2 regions of the Streptomyces sp. NPDC037271 genome follow, and region 2 is predicted to be linked to the other one. Evidence: riboswitches for the same ligand, from Rfam matches in the RefSeq annotation. Region 2 holds a riboswitch; the other holds the start of a gene.
The links. Region 2 has a riboswitch for thiamine pyrophosphate ahead of thiO (glycine oxidase ThiO). Riboswitches for the same ligand answer to the same signal wherever they lie in the genome.
Positions count from the first base shown of each region.

Region 1: another riboswitch for thiamine pyrophosphate. It lies ahead of ACZ7G3_RS32410 (thiamine ABC transporter substrate-binding protein); the one in region 2 lies ahead of thiO (glycine oxidase ThiO).

Region 1 is NZ_JBVJVN010000030.1:35,585-42,709, forward strand. It holds gene pyrH (UMP kinase) at 1-215, shown strand, start outside; gene frr (ribosome recycling factor) at 397-954, shown strand; gene ACZ7G3_RS32400 (phosphatidate cytidylyltransferase) at 954-2,117, shown strand; gene rlmN (dual-specificity RNA methyltransferase RlmN) at 2,284-3,396, shown strand; TPP riboswitch at 3,474-3,579, shown strand; gene ACZ7G3_RS32410 (thiamine ABC transporter substrate-binding protein) at 3,658-4,746, shown strand; gene ACZ7G3_RS32415 (ABC transporter permease) at 4,791-6,392, shown strand; gene ACZ7G3_RS32420 (ABC transporter ATP-binding protein) at 6,412-7,125, shown strand, end outside.
Region 2 is NZ_JBVJVN010000004.1:51,270-58,394, forward strand. It holds gene pknB (Stk1 family PASTA domain-containing Ser/Thr kinase) at 1-204, opposite strand, end outside; gene ACZ7G3_RS10075 (thiazole synthase) at 426-1,223, opposite strand; gene thiS (sulfur carrier protein ThiS) at 1,226-1,426, opposite strand; gene thiO (glycine oxidase ThiO) at 1,423-2,622, opposite strand; TPP riboswitch at 2,620-2,731, opposite strand; gene ACZ7G3_RS10090 (avidin-fold protein) at 2,784-3,134, shown strand; gene ACZ7G3_RS10095 (NAD(P)/FAD-dependent oxidoreductase) at 3,224-4,438, shown strand; gene ACZ7G3_RS10100 (Rv2175c family DNA-binding protein) at 4,572-4,937, shown strand; gene thiE (thiamine phosphate synthase) at 5,212-5,868, shown strand; gene metF (methylenetetrahydrofolate reductase [NAD(P)H]) at 6,055-6,978, shown strand; gene ACZ7G3_RS10115 (SCO2102 family sporulation regulator) at 7,035-7,125, shown strand, end outside.

The sequences.
Region 1 (7,125 bases), on a different contig from region 2:
AGACCAACCCCGACGCCGTCAAGTTCGACGCGCTGGGTTACGGCGAGGTCATCACCCGGGACCTGAAGGTCGCCGACGCGACGGCCGTCACGCTCTGCCGCGACAACAGCCTCCCGATCGTGGTCTTCGAGCTTCTGAAGGAGGGCAATATCGCCCGCGCCGTCAAGGGTGAGAAGATCGGCACGCTTGTGGGTGACCAAGGCAGCCGGGACTGACCGGAGTACCACCCCCTGTCCGCGGACGCCACCTGTCCGGGGGACGGACGGGACGGGGCCGGGCCGGGGGATGGACAATGTCCCGCCGGTCGGGAACCGTGCAGGAAGAACGCGACGCAGCCGGCCGCACCCCCGACAGGGAACCGCAGCCGGGCCTACTCAAGACACGCAGGAGCAAGTGGTGATCGAAGAGACCCTCCTCGAGGCCGAGGAGAAGATGGAGAAGGCCGTCGTGGTCGCCAAGGAGGACTTCGCCGCGATCCGCACCGGCCGTGCGCACCCGGCGATGTTCAACAAGATCGTGGCCGACTACTACGGCGCGCTGACGCCGATCAACCAGCTGGCCTCGTTCTCCGTGCCGGAGCCGCGCATGGCCGTGGTGACCCCCTTCGACAAGAGCGCCCTGCGCAACATCGAACAGGCGATCCGCGACTCCGACCTGGGCGTCAACCCCAGCAACGACGGCAACATCATCCGGGTGGTGTTCCCCGAGCTCACCGAGGAGCGCCGCCGCGACTACATCAAGGTCGCCAAGAGCAAGGCCGAGGACGCCAAGGTCTCCATCCGCTCCGTGCGCCGCAAGGCCAAGGACACCATCGACAAGATGGTCAAGGACGGCGAGGTCGGCGAGGACGAGGGCCGCCGTGCGGAGAAGGAGCTCGACGACACCACCGCCAAGTACGTCGCCCAGGTGGACGAGCTCCTCAAGCACAAGGAAGCCGAGCTGCTCGAGGTCTGATGAACGACTCTTCCTGGGGAGCGCCGCCACAAGCCGGGTACTGGGGGCCGTCCGACCAGGGACCTGTCCAGGGCGCTGCCCCGGCGGGTCCCGCGTACGATGCGCACTACGCGCAGCAGACTCGCCCCATGCCCATCGTGCCCGACGTACCCGAACACGGCGGAGACCAGGATGACGAACAAGGGGCCGCTCGGCTGAGCGGCCCCTTGTTCCGAGACGAGCCGTTCCGCGACGATCCGTATCGCGGCGAGAATCCGTCGGCGCAGCCGTATGCGGCGGTGCCGCAGAATCCGGAGCCCATGCCCGACGCCCCCCAGCCGGCGCAGCACCGGCCCCAGCCGCAGAAGAAGAGCGCGGGGCGCGACCTGGGTGCCGCGATAGGGGTCGGCCTCGGGCTCGGCGCGGTGATCGTCGCCTCGCTGTTCGTCGTCAAGGCCGTCTTCGTCGGCGTGGTCGCGGTCGCCGTCGTGGTGGGCCTGTGGGAGCTGACCAAGCGGCTCCAGGAGCGCAAGGGCATCAAGGCGCCCCTCGTGCCGCTCGCGGTCGGTGGCGCGGCGATGGTGGTCGCCGGGTATGTGCGGGGCGCCGAAGGCGCGTGGGTCGCCATGGCGCTCACCGCCCTCGCGGTCCTCGTGTGGCGGATGACCGAGCCGCCGGAGGGCTACCTCAAGGACGTCACCGCGGGCCTCTTCGCGGCGTTCTACGTGCCCTTCCTGGCGACGTTCGTCACGATGATGCTCATGGCCGACGACGGCGCGCGGCGCGTGCTGGTCTTCCTGGTGCTGACGGTCGTCAGCGACACCGGCGCCTATGCCGTCGGCTGGCGCTTCGGCAGGACCAAGCTCGCCCCGCGCATCAGCCCCGGCAAGACCCGGGAGGGCCTGCTCGGAGCGGTGGCGTTCGCGATGGCGGCCGGCGCGCTGTGCATGCAGTTCGTGATCGACGGCGGCACCTGGTGGCAGGGTCTGCTGCTCGGCCTCGCGGTCGCCGTCAGCGCCACGCTGGGCGACCTCGGCGAGTCCATGATCAAGCGGGACCTCGGCATCAAGGACATGGGCACGCTGCTCCCGGGCCACGGCGGCATCATGGACCGCCTGGACTCGCTGCTGCCCACGGCGCCGGTGGTGTGGCTGCTGCTGGTGATCTTCGTCGGATCGGGTTGACAGGCTTCAGGTAGTCTGGAAGGGCCCGCGCTGCTGCGGGCCCTTTCGTGTGTCCCCGCCGACGCGGGGACAGTCCGGTGAGGTCTCCTGGCTTCGGCATGGCTGCCGTCGTCCCCGCGTGAGCGGGGATTCGCCGAGGCCCGTCGTTTTGAGGAGTTGTCCGACCGTGGCCCGTCCCGCCCCAGGTGAGCTCACCTTCGCCGCACCCCGCGGAGCGAAGCGGCCACCGCGGCACCTCGCCGACCTCACGCCCGCCGAGCGCAAGGAGGCCGTCGCCGCGATCGGCGAGAAGCCGTTCCGCGCCAAGCAGCTCTCGCAGCACTACTTCGCGCGGTACGCGCACGACCCCGAGCAGTGGACCGACATCCCGGCCGGCTCGCGCCGGGGGCTCCAGGAAGCTCTGCTGCCCGAGCTGATGACGGTCGTGCGGCATCTGTCGACCGACCAGGGCAGCACGCGCAAGACGCTGTGGAAGCTGTTCGACGGGACGCTCGTCGAGTCCGTCCTCATGCGCTACCCGGACCGGGTGACCATGTGCATCAGTTCCCAGGCGGGCTGCGGCATGAACTGCCCGTTCTGCGCCACGGGGCAGGCGGGCCTGGACCGGAACCTGTCCACCGCCGAGATCGTGCACCAGATCGTGGACGGCATGCGGGCCCTGCGGGACGGCGAGGTCCCGGGGGGACCGGCCCGGCTCAGCAACATCGTGTTCATGGGCATGGGCGAGCCCCTCGCCAACTACAACCGCGTCGTCGGTTCCATCCGCCGCCTCACCGACCCCGAGCCCGACGGACTGGGCCTCTCCCAGCGCGGCATCACCGTCTCGACGGTCGGTCTCGTCCCGGCCATCCACCGCTTCACCGGCGAGGGCTTCAAGTGCCGCCTCGCCATCTCGCTGCACGCGCCCGACGACGAGCTGCGGGACACCCTCGTCCCCGTCAACACGCGCTGGAAGGTGCGTGAGGTGCTGGACGCCGGGTTCGAGTACGCGGCCACGTCCGGGCGCCGGCTGTCGATCGAGTACGCGCTGATCCGGGACATCAACGACCAGGCGTGGCGCGGCGACCGGCTCGGGCGGCTGCTCAAGGGCAGGCCCGTGCACGTCAACCTCATCCCGCTCAACCCGACGCCCGGCTCGAAGTGGACCGCGTCGCGGCCCGAGGACGAGAAGGCGTTCGTGGAGGCGATCGCGGCGCACGGTGTGCCGGTGACGATCCGGGACACCCGTGGTCAGGAGATCGACGGGGCGTGTGGTCAGCTCGCCGCGAGCGAGCGGTAACCTGACCGGCGTCGTACATCGTCGTACGACGTTTCATGCAGAAGTTCGTGCAGAAGTTCAAACGGAAGTACATCTTCATATTCCGACAGGGGAGCGCCACAGCGCTGAGAGTGCGGCACCGGCCGCAGACCCTCCGAACCTGGCCCAGGTCATTCTGGGTAGGGAGATCGGTCACCACTCGAGCTGTTGCGCCCTGCCCGGGACCCTCGCCAGGGTTCCGGGCGGGGCCGCGTCTTCTCCTGGTCACCCAGGAGGAATTCAGTGAGCATCACCAGGAAGGCCACCGCCCTGGCCCTCGGGCTCGGCATGGCCGGCGGTCTGGCCGCCTGCGGATCGTCGGCCGACGACGACGGCCGGGGATCCGGCGACTCCAGGACCGTGACCCTCGTCAGCCACGACTCGTGGGCCGCGTCGAAGGACGTCATCGCCGCCTTCGAGAAGAGCTCGGGCTACAAGGTCCGGGTCCTGGAGGACGGGGACGCCGGGCAGGCCGTGAACAAGGCCATCCTCACCAAGGACAACCCGCAGGGCGACGTCTTCTTCGGCGTCGACAACACGCTGCTGTCCCGGGCGCTCGACAACGGGCTGTTCCAGCCGTACGAGGCGAAGGGGTCCGACCTCGTCCTCCCCGAGTACCGGACCGACCAGGACAAGCACCGGGTCACGCCCGTCGACACCGGGGACGTCTGCGTCAACTACGACAAGGCGTACTTCAGTGAGCACGGGCTGACGCCGCCGGACTCCTTCGACGACCTGATCAAGCCCGAGTACAAGGACCTGCTCGTCACCGAGAACGCGGGCAGCTCCTCGCCCGGGCTCGGCTTCCTCCTCGGCACCGCCGCGAAGTACGGCGACGAGGGGTGGCAGGACTACTGGAAGAAGCTGAAGGCGAACGGCGTCAAGGTCGTCGACAGCTGGGAGCAGGCGTACAACGAGGAGTTCTCCGGTTCGTCCGGCGGCAAGAAGGCCGAGGGCGACCGTCCGCTCGTCGTCTCCTACGCCTCGTCCCCGCCCGCCGAGGTCATCTACGCCGACCCGCAGCCGGCCACCGCGCCGACGGGCGTCGCCACCGGCACCTGCTTCCGCCAGGTCGAGTACGCGGGTCTGCTGAGCAACGCCGGGAACCCCGAGGGCGGCAAGGCACTCCTCGACTTCCTGATCGGCAAGGAGTTCCAGGACGACATGCCGCTGAACATGTTCGTCTACCCGGTGCGGGAGGGCGCGCAGATCCCCGAGGCGTTCCGGAAGTTCGGGCCGCAGGCCGAGGACCCGCAGACCATGGAACCGGCGAAGATCGCCGACAACCGCGACCAGTGGGTCAAGTCGTGGACCTCACTCGTACTCAAGTAGCCGAGCGCGGGCGTCGCACGGGGAACGCGGCGCGGCTGGCCCTGATGGCCGTGCCCGTCGCGTTCTTCGCGGTGTTCTTCGCCTACCCCGTCGCCGCGATCGTCGCGCGCGGGCTGGAGACCGACGGATCCTGGCGGTTCGGGCGGATCGCGGACGTGCTCGCGCAGTCCGACGTCCGGCACGTGCTGTGGTTCACCACCTGGCAGGCGCTGGCCTCCACCGCGCTCACGCTGCTGATCGCCCTGCCCGGCGCGTACGTCCTCGCCCGCTTCGACTTCCCCGGCAAGCAGGTGCTGCGGGCCGTGGTCACCGTGCCGTTCGTACTGCCCACGGTCGTCGTCGGTACGGCGTTCCTGGCGCTGGTCGGGCGCGGCGGGCTGCTCGACGAGCTGTGGGGTCTGCGGCTGGACACCACCGTGTGGGCGATCCTCCTGGCGCACGTCTTCTTCAACTACGCCGTCGTCGTACGCACCGTCGGGGGTCTGTGGGCGCAGCTCGACCCGCGGCAGGAGGAGGCCGCGCGGATGCTCGGTGCGTCGCGGCCGAAAGCCTGGCGGCAGGTGACGCTGCCCGCGCTCGCGCCCGCCGTGGCCGCCGCCGCGCTGATGGTGTTCCTGTTCACCTTCACCTCCTTCGGCGTCGTCCAGATCCTCGGCGGCCCCGCCTTCTCCACCCTGGAGGTGGAGATCTACCGGCAGACCTCCCAGATCTTCGACCTGTCCACGGCCGCCGTCCTGACCTTGGTCCAGTTCGCCGCGGTGGCCGCCGTCCTCGCCGTACACGCCTGGACGGTACGGCGGCGGGAGACGGCCCTGCGGCTGGTCGACGCGGGCACGACCGCGCGCCGGCCGCGCGGGGCCGGGCAGTGGGCGCTGCTGGCCGGGGTCCTGGTCACCGTCGCCGTGCTGCTGGTGCTCCCGCTCGCCGTGCTGGTCCAGCGGTCCCTGGGCGCACCCGGCTTCGGCTACTACCGCGCGTTGACCCACGAGGACGGCGGCGCCTTCCTCGTCCCGCCGATCGAGGCGATCGGCAACTCCCTCCAGTACGCCGTCGCCGCCACCGCCATCGCCGTGGTGATCGGCGCGCTGGCCGCCGCCGCGCTCACCCGCCGCGACGCGGGCCGCTTCGTACGCGGCTTCGACGCGCTGCTGATGCTGCCGCTCGGGGTGTCCGCCGTGACGGTCGGCTTCGGGTTCCTGATCGCCCTGGACGAACCCCCGCTGGACCTGCGGTCGTCGTGGATCCTCGTGCCGCTCGCCCAGGCGCTGGTCGGCGTCCCGTTCGTCGTACGGACCATGCTGCCGGTGCTGCGGGCGGTGGACGTACGGCTGCGGGAGGCGGCGGCGGTGCTCGGGGCGTCGCCGTGGCGGGTGTGGCGGGAGGTCGACCTGCCGATGGTGCGGCGGGCGCTGCTGGTCGCGGCCGGGTTCGCCTTCGCGGTGTCGCTCGGGGAGTTCGGGGCGACCGTGTTCATCGCGCGGCCCGACAACCCGACGCTGCCGGTGGCCGTGGCACGGCTGCTGGGGCGGCCCGGGGACATGAACTACGGCCAGGCGATGGCCCTGTCGACGATTCTCATGCTGGTGTGCGCGGTGGCCCTGGTGGTGCTGGAGCGGCTGCGGACCGACCGGAGCGGGGAGTTCTAGGAATGCGGGGGTTCTCGGGATGCTGCTGAGCCTTGAGGGCGCGACGGTCCGCTTCGGCGGCCGGGCCGTGCTCGACGCCGTCGACCTGGAGGTCGCCGAGCACGAGGTGGTGTGCGTGCTCGGGCCCAGCGGCAGCGGCAAGTCGACGCTGCTGCGGGCGGTCGCCGGGCTCCAGCCGCTGGACGCGGGGCGGGTGACGCTCGACGGGCGGGACCAGTCCGGGGTGCCCGCGCACAAGCGTGGGGTCGGGCTGATGTTCCAGGACCACCAGCTGTTCCCGCAGCGGGACGTGGCCGGGAACGTCGCCTTCGGACCGCGGATGCGGGGCGCCTCCCGCACCGGACAGCGGGAGCGGGTGGCGGAGTTGCTGGAACTGGTCGGGCTGCCGGATGCCGCTCGCCGGTCCGTCGCCGCGCTCTCCGGCGGTGAGCAGCAGCGGGTGGCGCTGGCCCGCGCCCTCGCGCCACGGCCCCGCCTGCTGATGCTGGACGAGCCGCTCGGCCAGCTCGACCGCTCGCTGCGGGAGCGGCTCGTGGTGGAACTGCGCGAGCTGTTCGGCCGGCTGGGTACCACCGTGCTCGCCGTGACGCACGACCAGGGCGAGGCCTTCGCGCTCGCCGACCGGGTCGTCGTGATGCGGGACGGGCGGATCGCCCAGTCGGGGACGCCCCTCGAGGTGTGGCAGCGGCCGGCCGACGCGTTCGTGGCCCGCTTCCTCGGTTTCGACAACGTG
Region 2 (7,125 bases):
CTTCGCCTCGCGGATGAACCGCTCCACGAAGGTGGCGTCGGCCGCGAGCGTCGGGTGCATCACCTTCAGCGCGAGCACGCGGTCCAGGCGGGTGTCCACGGCCCGGTAGACCGTGGCCATCCCGCCCACCGCGATCCGCGCCTCGACGCGGTACCGGCCGTCGAGCACCTGCCCGACGAGAGGGTCCTGAAGGGTCGTGTCCACGCAGGCGAGTCTACGAGTCACCACGGACACCCGGCGCCGCCGCCGAGCAGCGGGGGCGGTACTGCAGCCCATCTGTGACGTGCCCGACGCGGAGCCGGGCCCATGCCCGCGCACGGCAGGCCCCGGACGGCGACGGACCCCGAGGGCGGAACCCCCCGCCCTTGCGCGACGGGAAACGGGTGGTGCGCCGGACGGAGACGAAACGGCAGGTCAGCACCGGGTCACTGGAAAGCGGGCCGCTCAGGGTCCAGGACGGCCAGGCCCTCCGAGGGAGACGACGCCTGCGCGAAACGCCGCCGCGGGATCCGCCCGGCCCGCCGGGCCAACCGCCCCGCCTCCACCGCGCACCGCATCCCCTCCGCCATCAGCACCGGCTCCTGCGCCCGCGTCACCGCCGAGGCGAGCATCACACCCGCGCACCCCAGCTCCATCGCCAGCGCCACGTCCGACGTCGTACCGGCCCCCGCGTCCAGAATCACCGGCACGCGCGCGTGCTCCACGATCAGCTCGAAGTTGTGCGGGTTGCGGATGCCGAGCCCCGACCCGATCGGCGAGCCGAGCGGCATGATCGCGGCGCACCCGACGTCCTCCAGCTTGCGTGCGAGGACCGGGTCGTCGTTCGTGTACGGCAGCACCGTGAACCCGTCGTCGACCAGCGTCTCCGCCGCGTCCAGGAGCTCGATCGGGTCGGGCAGCAGGGTGCGCTCGTCGGCGATGACCTCCAGCTTGACCAGGTCCGTGCCGAGGGCCTCGCGCGCGAGCCGGGCGGTGAGGACGGCCTCCCCGGCGGTGAAGCAGCCGGCCGTGTTCGGCAGCACCCGGATGCCGAGCTTCTCCAGCACCGACAGCACGGACCCGTGCACCGAGGCGTTCACCCGCCGCATCGCGACGGTCGTCAGCTCCGTCCCGGCCGCCACCAGCGCCCGCTCCAGGACGTCGAGGCTGGGCGCCCCGCCGGTGCCCATGATCAGGCGGGACCCGTAGGCCGTACCGCCGAGGACGAACGGATCGTCGGCCATGGTCAGCCTCCTTGGACGGCGGTGAGGACTTCGACGCGGTCGCCGTCGGCCAGCGCGGTGGCGGACCACCGCGCGCGCGGGACGACGGTTTCGTTGAGGGCGGCGGCCACCCCGGACGGCGCCGCGGTGAGCGTGCCCACCAGGGTGTCCAGGGCGGTGCCGGGAGCCACCTCGCGCGGCTCGCCGTTGACGGAGATGTTCATGCGGGCTGCTCCGAGAGTTCCGGGAGTGCGGGGGCGGCGCCGAAGCGCCGGGGGGTGAAGGGGCGGGCCTCGGCCGGCAGCTCCCCGGTGGTCAGGACGTCCGCCATGACGTCGCCGGTGACCGGGGTGAGCAGGACACCGTTGCGGTGGTGGCCGGTGGCCAGCAGCAGGCCGTCCAGAGCGGTCGGGCCGAGTAGCGGGGCGTTGTCCGGGGAGCCGGGGCGCAGACCCGCCCGGGTCTCCGCCAGGGGCAGCTCGGTGATGCCGGGTACCAGCTCGTGGGCGTCGCGCAGCAGCTCGTACACGCCGCCCGCGGTGACCGTCGTGTCCCAGCCCAGTTCCTCACTGGTGGCGCCGACGACCAGCTCGCCGCTCTCCCGGGGCACCAGGTAGACGTGGTTGCCGCGCACCACGGCGCGCACCGTCCGGTTCAGCAGCGGCCCGTGCGTCCGCGGCATCGTCAGCCGCAGGACCTGCCCCTTCACCGGCCGCACCGGCGGCAGCACGTCGTCCGGTACGCCCGTGAGCCGCCCGCTCATGCTGCCCCCGGCCAGCACCACCCGCCCGGCCTCCAGCGCGGTGCCGTCCGCCGTGACGACGCCCGTGGCGCGTGCGCCGCCGCGCCCGACGGTGAGCCGGTCGGCCCACACCCGGTGGAAGACGACGCCCGCGCGTTCGCAGGCGGCCACGAGCGCGCCGGCGAGGCGCCGGGGGTCGATCTGATGGTCGCCGTCCACCCGGAGCCCGCCGCGCACACCGGGCGCGAGCATCGGCTCCAGACGCCGGCACTCGCGCCCCGGCAGCCACTCGGACTCCAGGCCCGAGCGCTGCTGGAGCGCGTGCAGTTCCCGCAGGTGGGCGCGGTCGTCGGCGTCCAGGGCGACGGCGAGGGTGCCGCACCTGCGGTAACCGAGGTCGTGGCCGGTGAGGTCGGCCAGCTCCGCCGCGAAGTCCGGGTACCGGCGGGCGGAGGCGAGGTTCAGGGCGAGCAGCGTCTGCTCGCCGTAGTGCAGTTCCGTGACGGCGGCCAGCATCCCGGCCGCCACCTGGGCGGCGCCACCGCCCGGTTCCGGGTCCACGAGCGCCGTGACGAGCCCGCGCTGCGCGGCCCGCCAGGCCGTGACCAGGCCGATGATCCCGCCCCCGACGACGAGGACGTCGGGGGTACGTGACGACGTGTGTGGCGGAGACGACATGGGCGTCCAGCCCCTCCCTTCGCCGGCATGACCCGGATCAGGTTCGTACGGTCGGAGGCCGCCAGCCTCCCTCTCAGCCCGGTGCGTCCGGGCTCCCGCGAGTGCTTTACGTTGGCCACCCTAGCCCGCAGCGCACCGCACTCGTAAGGGAGCCTCCTCCCATGGCACGTTCACTCGACGGTCTCGTCCTCGCCCCCGTCGCCGACCAGGCGCCCGGCCAGGTGGGCACGCGCACCCGCTTCACGTATCACGAGGAGGACGGCGCCGTATGGGCCGAGTACGCGGGCGGCGACGTCGTCCGCGGCCGCCTGGTGGGAAGCAGGGAGGGCGACCGTCTCGACTTCCGTTACGTGCAGCTCAAGACCGACCGCAGCACGTCGTCGGGCCACTGCGTGTCGACCGTCGTCGAGCTGCCGGACGGGCGGGTGCGCCTGGAGGAGACCTGGGAGTGGGAGTCGCAGCGGGGCAGCGGGACGAGCGTTGTGGAGCAGGTCACCGCGCACGGGCACTGACCGGCGAGCCGCCGGGTGTCTAAGGTGATCAGGTGAGCGAGCAGACGCAGGAGCAGACCCGGGAACGGGGAGCGGACGCGGAGCGCCGCGTGGTCGTCGTGGGTGCGGGCATGGCGGGGGTGCAGACCGCCGTCGCCCTGCGGGAGCAGGGCTTCACCGGCGCCGTGACGCTGATCGGCGCGGAGCCGCACCAGCCGTACGACCGCCCCCCGTTGTCCAAGGCCGTCCTGCTCGGCACGGCCGAGGGCTCCGCCTTCGACGTCGACTTCGAGGCGCTCGGCATCACCCTGCGGCTCGGCTGCGAGGCCCTGGGCGTCCGCCCCGGAGCGCACGTCCTCGACACCTCCGCGGGGCCCGTGCCGTACGACGTCCTCGTCCTCGCGACCGGCGCCGAACCGATCCGGCTCCCCGGCGCGGAGGGCGTGCCCGGCGTGCACCTGCTGCGCACCCTGGACGACGCCGAACGGCTGCGCCCGGTGCTCGCCCGGCAGCACGACATCGTGGTCGTCGGCGCGGGCTGGATCGGCGCCGAGTTCGCCACCGCCGCGCGTGAGGCGGGCTGCGCGGTGACCGTCGTGGAGGCCGCCGACCGGCCCCTCGCCGGTGTGCTGCCCGACGAGGTCGCCGCGAGGATGGCGGACTGGTACGCCGGTGCGGGCGCCGTACTGCGCACGCACGCGCGCGTGGAGCGCGTCGAGCCCGGTGCCCCCGGGGAGCCCGGCCAGGTGGTCCTCGACGACGGCTCACGGCTGCCCGCGGGCGCGGTCGTCGTCGGCATCGGCGCCCGGCCCGCCACCACGTGGCTCGCCGGCTCCGGGATCGGCCTCGGCGCGCACGGGGAGGTTCTGGCCGACGACCGCCTGCGCACTTCGGCGCCGGACGTCTACGCGGTCGGCGACTGCGCCTCCTTCCCCTCCCGACGCTACGGCGAGCGGCTGCTCGTGCACCACTGGGACAACGCCCTCCAGGGCCCGCGCACGGTCGCCGCCAACATCGTCGGCGCCGCCACCGACGAGCCCCCGGCGGCCTACGACCCGGTGCCGTACTTCTGGTCCGAGCAGTTCGGCCGCTTCGTCCAGTACGCCGGTCACCACACGGCCGCCGACCGCACCCTGTGGCGCGGCGACCCCTCGGGGCCCGCCTGGACGGTCTGCTGGCTGCGCGAGGACCGCCTGGTCGCCCTGCTGGCGGTGGGCCGCCCCCGGGACCTCGCCCAGGGCAAACGCCTGATCCAGGCGGGCACGACGATGGACCCGCGGCTGCTGGCCGATCCGGCGAGGCCGCTCAAGGCGGCGACGGCGTAGGCCTCCCGTCCGGGTTCTCCCGCCGTCCGCGCTCCCGGTCCGGTTCGCCGGCCCGGGGCGTGGGCCCGGTTCGCCGGCCGGGGTCGGACGGGTCCGGTTTCCGACTGTCAGTGCCAGATGGCAGGCTGGAGCTGTGACCGAGATTGACGCAAAGATCGATGCTCTCGTGCCTGCCTGGCTCACCGTCCCCGACATCGCCGAGATGCTCGGTGTCGAGGTGACCCGCGTACGCCAGCTGATCAAGGAAGGCCAGCTCATCGCCGTACGCCGCGGTGAGAACCGCGCGCTGCACATCCCCGCGGCCTTCATCGACGAGGACAAGGTCGTCAAGGGCCTGGTCGGGACCCTGACGCTGCTGCGGGACGACGGTTTCACGGCCGAGGAGATGCTGGAGTGGCTCTTCACGCCCGACGAGACCCTGCCCGGCACCCCCGCGCAGGCGCTGAGCGAGAACCGCGGCACGGAGGTGAAGCGCCGCGCCCAGGCGCTCGCCGTCTGACCTGACACCCGCTGCCCGGCGTGCCGGCACGCGGCCCGCACGCCGGGGCCGTGGCCCGGCACGCCCCATGCCCCACGGGCCGTGTGCTGCCCGCAGTACCGTTCGACGCACGGGCCGTGTGCTGCCGTGCATCCGTTCGCGCACGGGCCGCGTGCTGCCCGAGCACCTGTTCTCCGCACGGGCCGCGTCGCCACCGCGGCCCGTGTGCCAGAGCCGTGCGGCCCACGCGGCCCACGCCACCGACCTGCCGACCTGCCGACCTGGGGGAACCCGCATGCCCGACACCGACGCCACCGCCCGCGCCCGGCTCGCCGACGCCAGGCTCTACCTGTGCACGGACGCCCGCCGCGACCAGGGCGACCTGCCCGAGTTCCTGGACGCGGTGCTGGCCGGCGGCGTCGACATCGTGCAACTGCGTGACAAGGGCATGGAGGCCGGGGAGGAGCTGGAACACCTCGAGGTCTTCGCCGACGCCTGCGCCCGCCACGGCAAGCTCCTCGCGGTGAACGACCGGGCGGACGTCGCCCACGCGGCCCGCGCCGACGTGCTGCACCTCGGGCAGGGCGACCTCCCGGTGCCCGCCGCCCGGGCGATCCTCGGCGACGACGTCCTCGTCGGCCGTTCCACGCACGCCGAGTCCGAGGCCGCCGCTGCCGCCGTCCAGGACGGCGTGGACTACTTCTGCACCGGCCCGTGCTGGCCGACCCCCACCAAGCCCGGCCGCCACGCACCCGGACTCGGCCTGGTCCGTCACACGGCGTCCCTCGGCACCGAGCGCCCCTGGTTCGCCATCGGCGGCATCGACCTCGGCAACCTCGACGAGGTGCTGGAGGCCGGTGCCCGGCGCGTCGTCGTCGTCCGCGCGATCACCGCGGCGGACGACCCGGGCGCGGCGGCCGCCGAGTTCGCGAAGCGACTGCGGCAGGCATAGGGCTCGCGTCGGCGTGGCCGGCGGTCGGTGGGTCGGTGGGTCGGTGGGTCGGTGGGTCGGTGTGGCCGGGGGAGCCGGAGGCATGTGTCCGGCGAGTATGTCCAAGGGGTGGACAACAAATCGACAATACGGACAAATACCCTGCATCCGGTTGGGCGACCGCCGCCCCCTGGCTAACCTGCCCGTATGGCCCTCGGAACCGCATCCACCAGGACTGATCGCGCACGCACCGTGCGCGACATGCTCGCGTCCGGCAAGACGACGTACTCGTTCGAGTTCTCCGCGCCGAAGACGGCCAAGGGCGAGAAGAACCTGTGGAGCGCGCTGAGGCGGGTGGAGGCGGTCGCGCCGGACTTCGTCTCCGTGACCTACGGCGCCGGCGGGTCCACGCGCGCGGGGACGGTCAAGGAGACCCAGCAGATCGTCGCCGACACCACGCTGACCCCCGTGGCCCACCTCACCGCCGTCGACCACTCCGTCGCCGAACTGCGCAACATCATCGGCCAGTACGCCGACGCCGGGATCCGCAACATGCTGGCCGTGCGCGGCGACCCGCCCGGCGACCCCACGGCCGACTGGGTCCCGCACCCGCAGGGCCTGACCTACGCGGCCGAACTGGTCCGGCTCATCAAGGAGTCGGGCGACTTCTGCGTCGGCGTCGCGGCGTTCCCCGAGATGCACCCGCGCTCCGCCGACTGGGACACGGACGTGAGGCACTTCGTCGACAAGTGCCGGGCGGGCGCCGACTACGCGATCACGCAGATGTTCTTCCAGCCCGAGTCCTACCTGCGCCTGCGCGACCGGGTCGCCGCGGCCGGCTGCGAGACCCCGGTCATTCCCGAGGTCATGCCGGTGACCAGTGTGAAGATGCTGGAGAGGTTGCCAAAGCTCAGCAACGCCTCGTTCCCGGCCGAGCTGAAAGAGCGGATCCTCACAGCCAAGGACGATCCGACCGCTGTACGCTCCATTGGCATCGAGTTCGCCACGGAGTTCTGCGCGCGGCTGCTGGCCGAGGGTGTGCCCGGACTGCACTTCATCACGCTGAACAACTCCACGGCGACCCTGGAAATCTACGAGAACCTGGGCCTGCACCACCCACCGCGGGCCTAGACCGGTCGCACATACTTACGACACACTGCGTAGCGGCCACTGGGAGAGGGGCGTACATGGGCTGGACGGTCCTCTACATCGCGTTCGGCGGCGTCGCGCTGTGGCTGCTCGGTGAGGTGCTGCTGCAGTACAAGGCGCGGCTGCGCT